DNA from 3 places in the Mesorhizobium sp. P3_A10 genome. Region 2 is predicted to be linked to each of the others. Evidence: predicted binding sites of a transcription regulator. Region 2 holds the regulator's gene; each other region holds the start of a gene.
The links. Region 2 encodes PhoB, which activates phosphate uptake and scavenging genes when phosphate is short. Its sites were predicted from a motif close to TGTCATNNANCTGTCAT; they were not measured.

Region 1: the regulator PhoB is predicted to act here: its motif matches at 1,353-1,369, upstream of AC1DXU_RS08545 (acid phosphatase).
Region 3: the regulator PhoB is predicted to act here: its motif matches at 2,367-2,383, upstream of AC1DXU_RS09815 (LTA synthase family protein).

Annotation. Positions count from the first base shown of each region.
Region 1 covers NZ_JBFUFZ010000002.1:356,329-360,508, reverse strand. The annotation lists gene AC1DXU_RS08555 (FGGY-family carbohydrate kinase) at 1-26, shown strand, start outside; gene AC1DXU_RS08550 (cytochrome-c peroxidase) at 40-1,242, opposite strand; gene AC1DXU_RS08545 (acid phosphatase) at 1,515-3,053, shown strand; gene AC1DXU_RS08540 (phosphatidate cytidylyltransferase) at 3,078-4,010, opposite strand; gene AC1DXU_RS08535 (lysophospholipid acyltransferase family protein) at 4,031-4,180, opposite strand, start outside.
Region 2 covers NZ_JBFUFZ010000007.1:114,270-118,449, forward strand. The annotation lists gene pstA (phosphate ABC transporter permease PstA) at 1-780, shown strand, start outside; gene pstB (phosphate ABC transporter ATP-binding protein PstB) at 798-1,622, shown strand; gene phoU (phosphate signaling complex protein PhoU) at 1,664-2,371, shown strand; gene phoB (phosphate regulon transcriptional regulator PhoB) at 2,391-3,080, shown strand; gene AC1DXU_RS24340 (hypothetical protein) at 3,221-3,616, opposite strand; gene AC1DXU_RS24345 (ROK family protein) at 3,900-4,180, opposite strand, start outside.
Region 3 covers NZ_JBFUFZ010000002.1:611,643-615,822, reverse strand. The annotation lists gene rpsF (30S ribosomal protein S6) at 1-88, opposite strand, end outside; gene AC1DXU_RS09815 (LTA synthase family protein) at 400-2,361, opposite strand; gene fabD (ACP S-malonyltransferase) at 2,593-3,534, shown strand; gene fabG (3-oxoacyl-[acyl-carrier-protein] reductase) at 3,602-4,180, shown strand, end outside.

The sequences.
Region 1 (4,180 bases), on a different contig from region 2:
AGGCAGGGCGCGCAATCCGCGGCTGACCCGATCCGAGGCTCAACGCGCCGCGTCGGCTTGCTGATCGGCGTCGGTAAGGGTCTGGAGAAACGCGACGATGTCGTCGATCTCGGGATCGGTCAGCGCGGGTTTGTCGCCTGGTTTTTTGCCGAAGGGCGGGTCCTGGTTGAGGTTGGGCCAGTAAGCCTTGGGCAGGTCATCATTCTTGCGAACCGTGCCATCGGCGGCCTTCGGATACCAGCGGCCGGGGTCGGTATCGCGGCTCGCATAGAAGGCGACGGCGTCGCGCAACGAGTGGAAATAACCGTTGTGGAAGAAGCTCTTGCGCAGCGCGACGTTGCGCAATGTCGGCGTGCGGAACAGGCCGCAATACTCGGGCCGGGCCTTGAGGTCGATGCGCAGCGGGCCGCACAGGCCGAGGTCGAAGTAGGTCGGATCGGCGTTGGCGGAAAGTGCCGGATTGCGCGGCACACCGATGCCGAGGAAACCATAATCGGTGAACTGCGGCGGCTCGCCGTCATTGGCGGGATCGCTGAGGTGGCAGCTGGCACAATTGCCCTTGGCCTCGTCCTCGAACAAAGCGCGCCCGCGCAATTCCTTTGCGCTCAGCGTCGCCTTGCCGGTGAGAAAGGCATCGTAGCGACTGGAATAGGGATAGAAATCGGCGGCACTCTGCTCGAACGTGCCGAGCGCTTCGGCAGCCGCGTCGAAGGCATCGTCCGGATGGTCGAATACCTGGTCGCCGAAGACCGCTTTGAAGTCGTCGGCGTAGGCGGCTTTGCGCAGTGCCGCAGTGACATCGCCGGCAGTTTTGTTGGCCATCTCGAACGGCGACAGCAGCGGGATCTTCGCCTGGTCCTGCCCGCGATCGACACGACCGTCCCAGGTCAGGCCGCCGGTCGCACCATTGTCGACGCTCTCGTCGCCTTCGTCGTCGGAATCGTAAAAGTGCTCGGTGAAGGCAGGCGTCGCCTGGAGATAGCGCAGCGACGGCACGGCGCGCAGTCCCGGCTGGTTCATCCCAGGCCCGCCCATTTCGACAGGTGTGCCCGAGGCCGGACCAAACGCGTGCCTTGGATCATGGCAGGAAGAACAGGATTGAAGACCCGAAGCCGACAGCGATGGATCGAAGAACAGTTTTCGGCCAAGCGCGGTCAAGGCCGTCGCCCTGGCAAAGGCTTGCGCGCGCGACAGCGGCCCGGGATGGACGCCATCCGGTTCGGCCGTGTTTCCCGGCGCCATCGCGGCGAGGCCAAGCACCGACGCCGCGACGACCGCGATCGTCTGGCTTTTCCATCGTCCAGCAATCATGTGGCTCAGCCTGATTTTCGTTGCGGAAATAAGGAAGCACTGCAACAGATTGATGACCGGTTCCCACACTCACGTAACCGTGTTCGCAAAGGTCGAAACTGTCACAAAGGTGACAAGGCATCGAAGTACCTGCATGCCTGTGGTTCGTCGCCCCCGGCCATGCATTTGCCCCTCTAGCCACCACCCAGCCATGAGGTATTTCCATGTCGAGGCTCAAGTTCTTCAATTCGCTTTATCTGGCCAGCTCAGCGCTGGCTTCCTTCACCGCGGTGGCCAGCGCCGCTCCCGCCGGCTACGACAAGATCGATACCGTCGTCGTCATCTATGCCGAGAACCGCAGCTTCGATAATCTTTATGGCGGCTTCCCCGGCGCCAATGGCCTCTCCAACGTGTCAGCCGACCAGGTGCGCCAGCTCGACCGCGACGGCAAGCCGCTGGCCGAATTGCCACCCGCCTGGGGCGGTCTGACGGGCAAGGGTGTCACCCCGCCGGTGACCGAAGCGCAGACCGCGCATCTGGCCAATGCAGGCTTCGCCATCGACGATCCCAACGGCTTCAATCTGAAGACGTCGGTCATCACCCGCGACCTCTGGCATCGCTTCTACCAGGAGCAGATGCAGATCAATGGCGGCCGCAACGACAAGTTCGTCGCCTGGGCCGATTCGGGCAGCGTCGTCATGGGCCACTATGACGGCTCCGTCCTGCCGATGTGGGCGGTGGCGAAAAAATACGTGCTGGCCGACAATTTCTTCCAGGGTGCCTTCGGTGGCTCCTTCATCAACCATTTCCAGCTCGCCTGCGCCTGCGTGCCGGTCTATCCGCACGCCGACACCAGCCCGATCAAGGATCAGATCGCGGTTGTGGACGCCGACGGCAAGACGCTGAAGGTCGCCGACAACTCGCCGCCGTCGGCGCTCGGCGGCGCGCCGAAATTCGTCAATGATGGCGCCATCACGCCTGATTTTTACGCGGTCAACACCATGCAGCCGCCCTATCAGCCGAGTGCCAACAAGCCGGCCGAAGGCGGCGACAAGGCGCTTGCCGACCCGGCGGCGCCGACCACGCTGCCACCGCAGCACGAGATCACCATCGGCGATCTCCTGTCGCTGCGGGGCATCGCCTGGGCCTGGTACTCCGGCGCCTGGCAGGCCGCGCTCGGCGGCAAGAATGCGACGCCGGTGCCGAACTTCCAGTTCCATCACCAGCCCTACAATTACTTCGCCGCCTATGCGCCCGGCACGGCTGCCCGCGCCGAGCATCTGAAGGACGGCGGCCTCGACGGTGTGGCGTTCATCAAGGATATCGACGATGGCAAACTGCCGGCGGTGAGCTTCTACAAGCCGCAGGGCAATCTCAACGAGCATGGCGGCTATGCCGATGTCGGCAGCGGCGACCAGCATCTCGCCGACATCGTTTCGCATCTGGAAAAAAGCCCGCAATGGGGCCACATGCTGGTCGTCGTCACCTATGACGAGAATGGCGGCTTCTGGGATCATGTCGCGCCGCCGAAGGCCGATCGCTGGGGACCGGGCAACCGCATCCCGGCCTTCATCATCTCGCCCTATGCGAAAGCGGGAACCGTCGATCACACGCAATACGACACGGCGTCGATCCTGCGCTTCATCACCGCGCGTTACGATTTGCCGGTGCTTCCCGGCATCGTCGCCCGCGACAAGGCGTTGCGCAACAACGACCAGCCGCCAATGGGTGATTTGAGCGCAGCGCTCGATCTCAGCCGCTAGACCGGTCCGGACGGTTTCGTTCTTTCACACGGTCCAGAAATAGCGGACCGTGTGAAAGAACACCGGGGCGGCGAAGACCAGGCTGTCGGCGCGGTCCATCATGCCGCCATGGCCTTCGATCAGATGGCCCCAGTCCTTGACGCCCTGGTCGCGCTTGATGGCCGACGCGACCAGCCCGCCAAGAAAGCCCATCAGGCAGGCGATGAAGGCGACGCCGGCCGCCTGCAGCGGCGAGAACGGCGTCAGGAACGACAGCAGCGCGCCAAGGAGGCTCGAGGCCGCCAGCCCGCCGACCAACCCTTCCCAGGTTTTTGACGGCGACACGGTCGGCGACAGAAGGTGTTTTCCGAACAGCTTGCCGAAAATGTATTGCAGCACGTCGCTGCCTTGCACGGTGATGATCAGGAAGGCGATGAGCAAAAGGTTGCGGCCCTCGAAGCCGGGTACGTTGAGCGTCAGCAGCGCCGGCACGTGGCTGACGAAATAGACCGAGATCATGATCGCCCATTGCTGCGCCGAAACGCGCTCGAGGAAGCGCTCGGTGTCGCCATTGAGCGCGGTGATCGCCGGCATCAAAAGAAAGCAGTAGACCGGAATGAAAATGGTGAAGAGCCCGTACCAGGCGGTCCACACCAGCCAGTACTGGAACGGGATGATGATGCCGAACATGCCGAGCAGCACCCAGTGGTCGCTGCGCCGGCTGTGCGTCAGAGTCACGAATTCGCGCAGTGCTGCAAACGAGATCAGCGCAAACAGGATGGTCATGCCGGTGCGGCCGAAAAAGAAGGCAACCGTGATCGCCACCACCATCACCCACCAGGCGTTGATGCGCTGGTTGAGGTTGGTAAGCCCCGAGGACAGCGGCTTGGGCGCCCGCCACGACAGGATGCCGGCGACGAGGCTCGCAGTCGACAGCACGCCGACCAGGCCAATTACCAGGATCATGGTTTCATGCATCGGCGGCAGCGAAAGTGGCATCAGTCGTCTCGATCCGGGCGGGGGTTGAGCGCAAGCAGCGTCTGGCGGGCGCGCTCGAGAAAGGCGCGGCGTTCCTCGCCGGGCGCAATCGTCACCGCCGGGCCGAAGACGACGCGGCACAGAAGCGGCACCGGCAGGAACTGGCCCTT
Region 2 (4,180 bases):
CAGCAGATCGCGTGGATGAACAAGCTCAAGGCGGACGGCGTGATGGCCGAGCACTTCAACACCGGCCTGTTCACCTATGGCGCTTCCAGCCGTCCGGAAACCTCCGGTATGGGCGTGGCGATCATCGGTTCGCTGTACATGATGGTGATCGTGCTTTTGCTGGCGCTGCCGATCGGCGTCGCCGCCTCCATCTATCTCGAGGAATTCGCCAAGAAGAACCGCTTCACCGATCTGATCGAGGTCAACATCAACAATCTGGCCGCGGTGCCGTCGATCGTCTTCGGCCTGCTCGGCCTTGCCGTCTTCATCAATTTCCTCGGCATGCCGCGTTCCGCCGCTTTTGTCGGCGGCCTGGTGCTGACGCTGATGACGCTGCCGACGATCATCATCGCGACGCGCGCGGCACTTGCCGCCGTGCCGCCTTCGATCCGCGCGGCAGCGCTTGGTCTTGGCGCCTCGAAGATGCAGATGGTGTTCCAGCATATCCTGCCGCTTGCCGCTCCCGGCATTCTCACCGGCACCATCATCGGCCTGGCGCGCGCGCTCGGCGAAACCGCGCCGCTGCTCTTGATCGGCATGGTCGCCTTCGTCGCCGACTATCCGAAGACACCGTTCGATCCGTCGACGGCGCTGCCGGTGCAGATCTACCTGTGGGCGAACGAGGCCGAACGCGCCTTCGTCGAGCGCATGTCCGGCGCCATCATCATCCTGCTGGTCTTCCTCATGGCCATGAACATCACCGCGATCGTGCTTCGGCGTCGGTTCGAGCGGCGCTGGTAGAAAAAAGGCATTTTGGTATGAACATCATGACCGAACAGTCCCTTGAAAACGCTGTGGGCGATAAAATGAACGCCAAGTCGAACGAAGTGATCAAAATGCGCGGCGACAAGGTCGGCGCGTTCTACGGCGAGAAGCAGGCGTTGTTCGACGTCAATCTCGACGTGCGCCTCAACCAGGTGACGGCGCTGATCGGCCCTTCGGGCTGCGGCAAGTCCACATTCCTGCGCTGCCTCAACCGCATGAACGACACCATCGATTCGGCACGGGTGACCGGCAAGATCACGCTGGACGAAGAGGACATCTACGACAAGAGCATCGACGTCGTCGAACTGAGAGCCCGCGTTGGCATGGTGTTCCAGAAGCCCAATCCGTTTCCGAAGTCGATCTACGAGAACGTCGCCTACGGCCCGCGCATCCACGGACTGGCCAAGCGCAAGGCCGACATGGATCAGATCGTCGAGTCGAGCCTGAAGAAGGCGGCGATCTGGAACGAGGTCAAGGACCGCTTGCAGGAACCCGGCACTGGCCTTTCCGGCGGCCAGCAGCAGCGTCTGTGCATCGCCCGCGCTATCGCCGTGTCGCCCGAGGTGATCCTGATGGACGAGCCCTGTTCGGCTCTCGATCCGATCGCCACCGCTCGTGTCGAGGAGCTGATCGACGAACTGCGCCAGAACTACACGATCGTCATCGTCACCCACTCTATGCAGCAGGCGGCGCGCGTGTCGCAGCGCACGGCGATGTTCCATCTCGGCTACCTCGTCGAGGAGGGCGCCACCGATAAGATGTTCACAAACCCCGACGACAAGCGCACCCAGGACTACATCACCGGCCGGTTCGGCTGAGCGGTTCCGGCAGCGAAGTTTCAGGCACGAGGACTAGGATCATGGGTGAACATACCGTCGCATCTTTCGATGAAGAGCTGGGGCAGATCAGCAAGCTGATCCGCGACATGGGCGACCTCGCCGGCTCGATGGTCAGCGGCTCGACCAAGGCGCTGCTCACTTCGGACAACGCATTGGCGCAGCGCGTCGTCTCCGACGACGCCATCATGGATGCGCGCCAGCGCGAGCTGGACGACCGCGCCATCACGCTGATCGCCAAGCGCCAGCCGATGGCCAACGATCTGCGCGCAGTGGTCGGCTCGATCCGCATGGCCGGCGACCTTGAGCGCATCGGCGACCTCGCCAAGAACATCGCCAAGCGCGTCGGCACCGTCGGCCTCAGCGTCACGCCGCGTGACCTGTCGCATTCCATCGATGCGATGGCTCAGCTGGTGCTCATCCAGGTGCAAGGGGTGGTCGAGGAATATGCCGCCGCCGATGCGGCAGCACTCGCCAAGCTCAGAAACGACGACGAGCGCATCGACGTCAAATACACCTCGGTGTTTCGCGAGCTGTTGACCTACATGATGGAAGACCCGCGCAACATCACCGCGTGCACGCATCTGTTGTTCTGCGCCAAGAACCTCGAACGCATCGGCGACCACGTGACCAACATCGCCGAAAATGCGTACTATGTTTTGACCGGCTCGCAACTGCCCGCCAATCGGCCGAAGCAGGACGAGACGGCGATGTCCGCGCCGGCGGCATGACGACAAAGGTGACCAGTCGATGATCGCGCCACGCATCATGGTGGTGGAGGACGAGGAGCCGCTGGGCGTGCTTCTCCGCTACAATCTCGAATCCGAAGGTTACCAGGTCGAGGTGGTGACGCGCGGCGACGAGGCCGAGATCCGTTTGCAGGAAAACGTGCCCGACCTTCTGGTGCTGGACTGGATGGTGCCGGCGGTTTCCGGCATCGAACTTTGCCGGCGCCTCAGGATGCGGCCCGAAACAGAGCGGCTGCCGATCATCATGCTGACCGCGCGCGGCGAGGAGAGCGACCGCGTGCGCGGCCTGTCGACCGGCGCCGACGATTATCTGGTCAAGCCGTTTTCGACGCCGGAGTTCATGGCGAGGGTGAAGGCGCTGCTGCGCCGCGCCAAACCGGAAGTGCTGTCCAGCGTGCTCAAGGTCGGCGACATCGTGCTCGATCGCGAATCGCACCGGGTCTATCGCAAGAAGAGCGAAATCCGGCTCGGGCCGACCGAATTCCGGCTGCTCGAATTCATGATGCGGCACCCCGGCCGGGTGTTCTCGCGCAGCCAACTGCTCGACAATGTCTGGGGCGAGACGATCTACATCGACGAGCGCACGGTGGATGTGCATGTCGGGCGCTTACGCAAGGCGGTCAACAATGGCCGCATGCCTGACGTCATCCGCACCATTCGCGGTGCCGGATACGCGATCCGCGAAGACTAAAGCCTTCAGTTTCGACGGAAGCATATCCAGTGTCGTTGAAGTGGTCAGCGCATTCGTCCGGCTTGATGTTGAAAAAAATGCGACCGATATCTGAGTGACTGAGAGGTACAACTTGCGGATCGCCGGATCGTTTTTTCTCCCTATTCGCTCTCTGCGATAGCAATAATGTCTATCAATCGTCCCTTTTCGATATGCGCTTCTATGGAGTGACGGCCTGGTGGGAATAGCCAGTAGTAAGCTCCACTAGGCACCCAAAGACCTTCGTCTTTTCTTAGTGGCATAAAGCTTGCTTGAATATTCGTCGTCGTTCCTCGGCCGGGACTAACGCTCACTTCAAAGCTCTGGCACGATAGCCATTTTGTGAACTCTTCCGCGCCAAGGGCTAGGAACTTACGTCTGGCAAATCCCGTCGCCTCATCATTGGAGGTGAATTTCCCCCATGCTTCTCTGGCATCTATCAATTGGCCAACCGGGCAGCCTGGACCAGGGTGTTGGGCGGCGGCGGTGCCGCCAAGCAATAGCAACACGGAGATCAAGAAAAGTGCCGGACGATATCTGATCTAGCTTTTGAGGAAGCCTGGTTGCTGTAGACCAGTCCGATATACCGCTGTCGTGTGATTGAACATTCTACCACGTTCTTTTATATGGCTATGGTGGCCTGCAATCTAGCATTGCATTGCTCTTCGTCTATCGGTTTGTACGAAGCTCTGGTATGCGGATAATAGTTTGCTAAGGAGCGCTCGCTCGGGCCACCGTGGAGTGGTTCCCGGGCTGACCTGAATCTCAACCCATCCCACGTCGCGATCCGACATTTCGATTTTAGGCCACGTCTTTCCCGATGGCGCCCGCCTTTGCCTGCCCGCCCGGCGCGAAAATCTCCTGGTCGACGAAGCTCAGTGCCCGCATCGCGCAGCCTTCGCGGATCAGCGGCAATTCGTTCGGCTCGGTGTCGAAGGAGATCGATTTCGAATGCTGGCCGCCGGCGGTCTGGGCGATGGCCTCGCGCAGCGCCGGTTCGATAAGGTCGAAGGCGGCGGCGCTGACGCCGACCATGGCGACGGGTGCGGGATCGATCAGTGCAAACAGGCTGCCGAGGCCGA
Region 3 (4,180 bases), on a different contig from region 2:
TGACACCCTTGTACTGTTCGACAAGCGCATCGACCTGCTGCTGCGAGAGGTCCTGCCGGGCAAGAAACACATGTTCGTATAGAGCCATAGTGGTTCAGTGCCTTTCTTCGTTTCTCTCCCGGTTCTCGCGGCAAAAGCCTCTGCAACTTCTCTGACCCGCTGATCCCTTGAGGGGGCGGGGAAGAAAGGAGCATTTCGAGACGGTCGAGAGCGGAGACACGGGAGGCGGAAGCGCTTCTGGCTTCACACGAAGGTTTTGGATAAAACCGCCGGCCCTCCGTTCAGCCCCCAGCAAGGACCGGCAGATTGCGGGCGTCTATACAGCAATCCGGCTGGAAGGCAAGCGCAAGCCGCATCCCGGACAGCGTCCTTGGCGTCGCAGGGCCGAAATGCCGGCGTTCAACTCGTATGGGCGACGAGCTTGTCGACCGTTTCGGGGAAGAAGTCGGGCGCTGCGTGGCGCTTGCCGAACATCATGTCGTATTGCAGCAGGCGGAAATCGTTGATCGCCGGATCGATCGTCTTCTGCCGTGCCCAGTCGGGCGTGGCGTCGCCCGCCGGCGTCAAAAGCAGATTGCGGTCGACGACACGGTAGTGTTCGCGCAAGGCGCCCAGGAAGCCGGTGTAATAGGGGTGGCTGATGCCGGCCATGGTCAGGATATGATAGGGCAGGAAGGCCGGGCTGACCGCGCCCATGTCCTCGGCCGGACCCGTCCGGTTCGACCACAGGATCAGCGGCGTCTGGTGATGCTCGAGCGCCGCCTCGGCCGACGGTTCCTTGCGCGGCGCGACATTATCCTTCAGGAAACCGGTCTCGACATAGACCGGTCCGAGCGGCGGCAGATGGTCGCCGAAAAAGGCGATGACCGTCGGCCGGTCGCGCTTCTTCGCCCATTCGATCAGCCGCTCGAGGCCGCGGTCGGCATCGGCGGAGCCTTCGGCATAGCTCAACAGCGATTCACGCGCCCACGGGCTGATCCGCGCGTCGACCTTGTGGGTCGGATTGTAATAGCGATGCGGCTCGTAGGGGCCATGGTTCTGCAGGCTGACGGCGAAGAAGAACACCGGATCGTCGCTGGCGTCGGCCTCGCGGATGATCTCGTCGGTCATCGCCGCGTCCGAGGCCAGGGGTCCGCGCTTTTCCAGATAGGGCAGGTTTTCTTCCGACTTGAAGTCGTTGAAGCCAAAATCGGCATAGACCGCGCCGCGGTTCCAGAACCAGTTGGTGCCGGGATGGATGGCGCGCGCCCTGTAGCCCTCGCTTTTCAGGAACGTCGCCAGCGAAGGCGTCGGCGTGCGCACATACTGCTGGTAAGGGATGCTGCCGGCCGGCAGGAAGGCATTGGAAAAGCCGGTCAGCGCCTCGAATTCGATGTTGGCGGTCATGCCGCCGAATTCGGGCGAAAACATATAGCCTGAGCGCAGCGCCCGCACATTGGGGATCGGGTCGGGCGTGATGGTGACGCCCGGCAGTTTGGTCGCATCCCAGAAGGATTCGCTCATAACGATGATGATGTCGGGCTTCTCTGCCGGCACCGAGGCCGTCACATCGGACCTGTCGATCGCCGCGATCGCCTTTTCGGAGTAGCCCGCCGGCGCCGAGACATGGGCCATCGGCACGTTGAGCGCGAAGGCGAGCGCAAAGCCGTTTGAGGCGTAGTTTTCCTTCTGGTCCCACATGATCGGGATGATCTGCAGCCGATCCCGGGTCCACGAGAAGGTGGCATAGTCCATGATCGAGACGACGAAGGCGAGCAGCGGCACGGTCAGCGTCAGCCGGGCGAGCCGGCCTTTGTGGCTGAGCGCCGGCACCCGGCGGCGCCATAGGCGCCAGCCATAGACGAGCAGCGACAGCCCGCCGACGATGCCAACCGCCATCATGATGGCGGTTCCCGGGCGATCGCGCACCAGAAGCGGCATCAGCGCCACGATCTGGCGGGAGTAGAGGAAGTCGGTGGGATAGAGCGGGTCGCCGAGATAGAGTGACTTCTGGTGGCCGACAAACGCCAGCGCCAGGGTCAGCGGCGCGACGATCATCAGGCTCTGGTGGCTGCGGCCGAGCACGGCATCGAGGCCGATCAGGATCAGCGCGAAGATAATGATGGTGGTCCAGCCCGGCTTGAACGGCTGCAGGAAGAAGCCGACAGTGCCCATGAAGTCGCCGCGCACGATCAGTTCGATTGCGAAAACCAGGATCGCGGACGCGAGCAGGCTGAGCAGGCCATAGCGGATAACAGGCCATTTCCGGCCCGGCAGATAGCCGGTGGACGGATCGCCTTCCAGAAACTGCGGCGCGGCCTTGCCAGCGCGCTTCAAACGGTTTGCCACCTTAAAATCCCCGGCCCGCAACAAATGCGTCATCGAATTGTCATCGAACTGTCACGCAAAGCTAGCGCCTGTGGCGAAAATGAGAAGAGCCAGCAAACGAATCGTGTTCGGTTTTCATCATGAGTGATCGCCAAAAAGCCTTTTGGATCAGACACTCGCCCAGTGAAGCCGTGCCGAAACCGGTCGCGATTGGCCCCCGGTGGACTTGACTTGGCCGCCCGCCTTGCGTCACAGGCAGGGAAAAACCAGCCTCTGGAGCCTCACATGGCCGTCGCATTCACCTTTCCGGGACAGGGCAGCCAGGCTGTCGGCATGGGCAAGGACCTTGCCGACGCCTTTCCAGAAGCGCGCCGGATCTTCGAGGAGGTCGACGAAGCGCTCGGCGAAAACCTGTCGAAGCTGATCTGGGAAGGGCCGGAGGAGACGCTGACGCTGACCGCCAATGCCCAGCCGGCGCTGATGGCGGTGTCGCTGGCGGCGATCCGGGCACTGGAAGCGCGCGGCTTTTCGCTGAAGGACAAGGTCGCCTATGTCGCCGGCCATTCGCTCGGCGAATATTCGGCACTTGCCGCCGCCGGTTTTGTGTCCGTCGCCGATGCCGCCCGGCTGTTGCGCATTCGCGGCAACGCCATGCAGGCGGCGGTGCCGGCCGGCGAGGGCGCCATGGCGGCGATCATCGGGCTGGAGCAGGCCGATGTTGAAGCCGCCTGCGCGGAAGCCGCCCAAGGCTCCGTCTGCCAGGTTGCCAACGACAATGGCGGCGGCCAGCTGGTGATTTCCGGCGCCAAAGCCGCGGTCGAGCTGGCGGCGAAGCTGTGCACCGAAAAGGGCGCCAAGCGGGCCTTGATGCTGCAGGTCTCCGCCCCCTTCCATTCGGCGCTGATGGCGCCCGCGGCCAATGTTATGCGCGAGGCGCTGGCCGGCGTGACGAAGAACGCACCGGTCGTGCCTGTCGTCTCCAACGTGTCGGTGACCCCGACCAGCGATCAGGACGCCATCGCCAGCCGCCTGGTCGAACAGGTGACTGGCCGCGTGCGCTGGCGCGAAACGGTGGAGTGGTTTGGCCAAAACGGTGTTACCACACTCTACGAAGTGGGCGCCGGCAAGGTGCTGTCGGGGCTGGCGCGGCGCATCAACCGCGACATCGCCACCGGCGCCATCGGCACGGCGGCCGATGTCGAGGCGGCGCTGGCGGGGCTTGCATAATCAACTGTGATTGACTGTGATTGACCCTACCCCTGTGAAGGGGGCTCGCTTGGATCAGGAGACAAAAATGTTCGAATTGACCGGCCGCAAGGCGCTCGTCACCGGCGCATCGGGGGGCATTGGCGAGGCGATCGCACGGGTGCTGCATGCGCAAGGCGCCATCGTCGGCCTGCATGGCACGCGCGTCGAGAAACTGGAGACGCTGGCCGCCGAGCTCGGAGACCGGGTCAAGCTGTTTCCGGCCAACCTGTCGAACCGCGACGAGGTCAAGGCGCTCGGCCAGAAGGCGGAGGCCGATCTCGAAGGCGTCGACATTCTGGTCAACAATGCCGGCATCACCAAGGACGGGCTGTTCGTGCGCATGGCGGACGCCGACTGGGACAGTGTGATGGAGGTCAATCTTACCGCCGTGTTCCGGCTGACCCGCGAACTCACCCATCCAATGATGCGGCGCCGGCACGGCCGCATCATCAACATCACCTCAGTGGTCGGTGTCACCGGCAATCCCGGCCAGACCAACTATTGCGCCACCAAGGCCGGCATGATCGGCTTTTCCAAGTCGTTGGCGCAGGAGATCGCCACCCGCAACATCACCGTCAACTGCGTCGCTCCGGGCTTCATCGAATCGGCAATGACCGACAAGCTC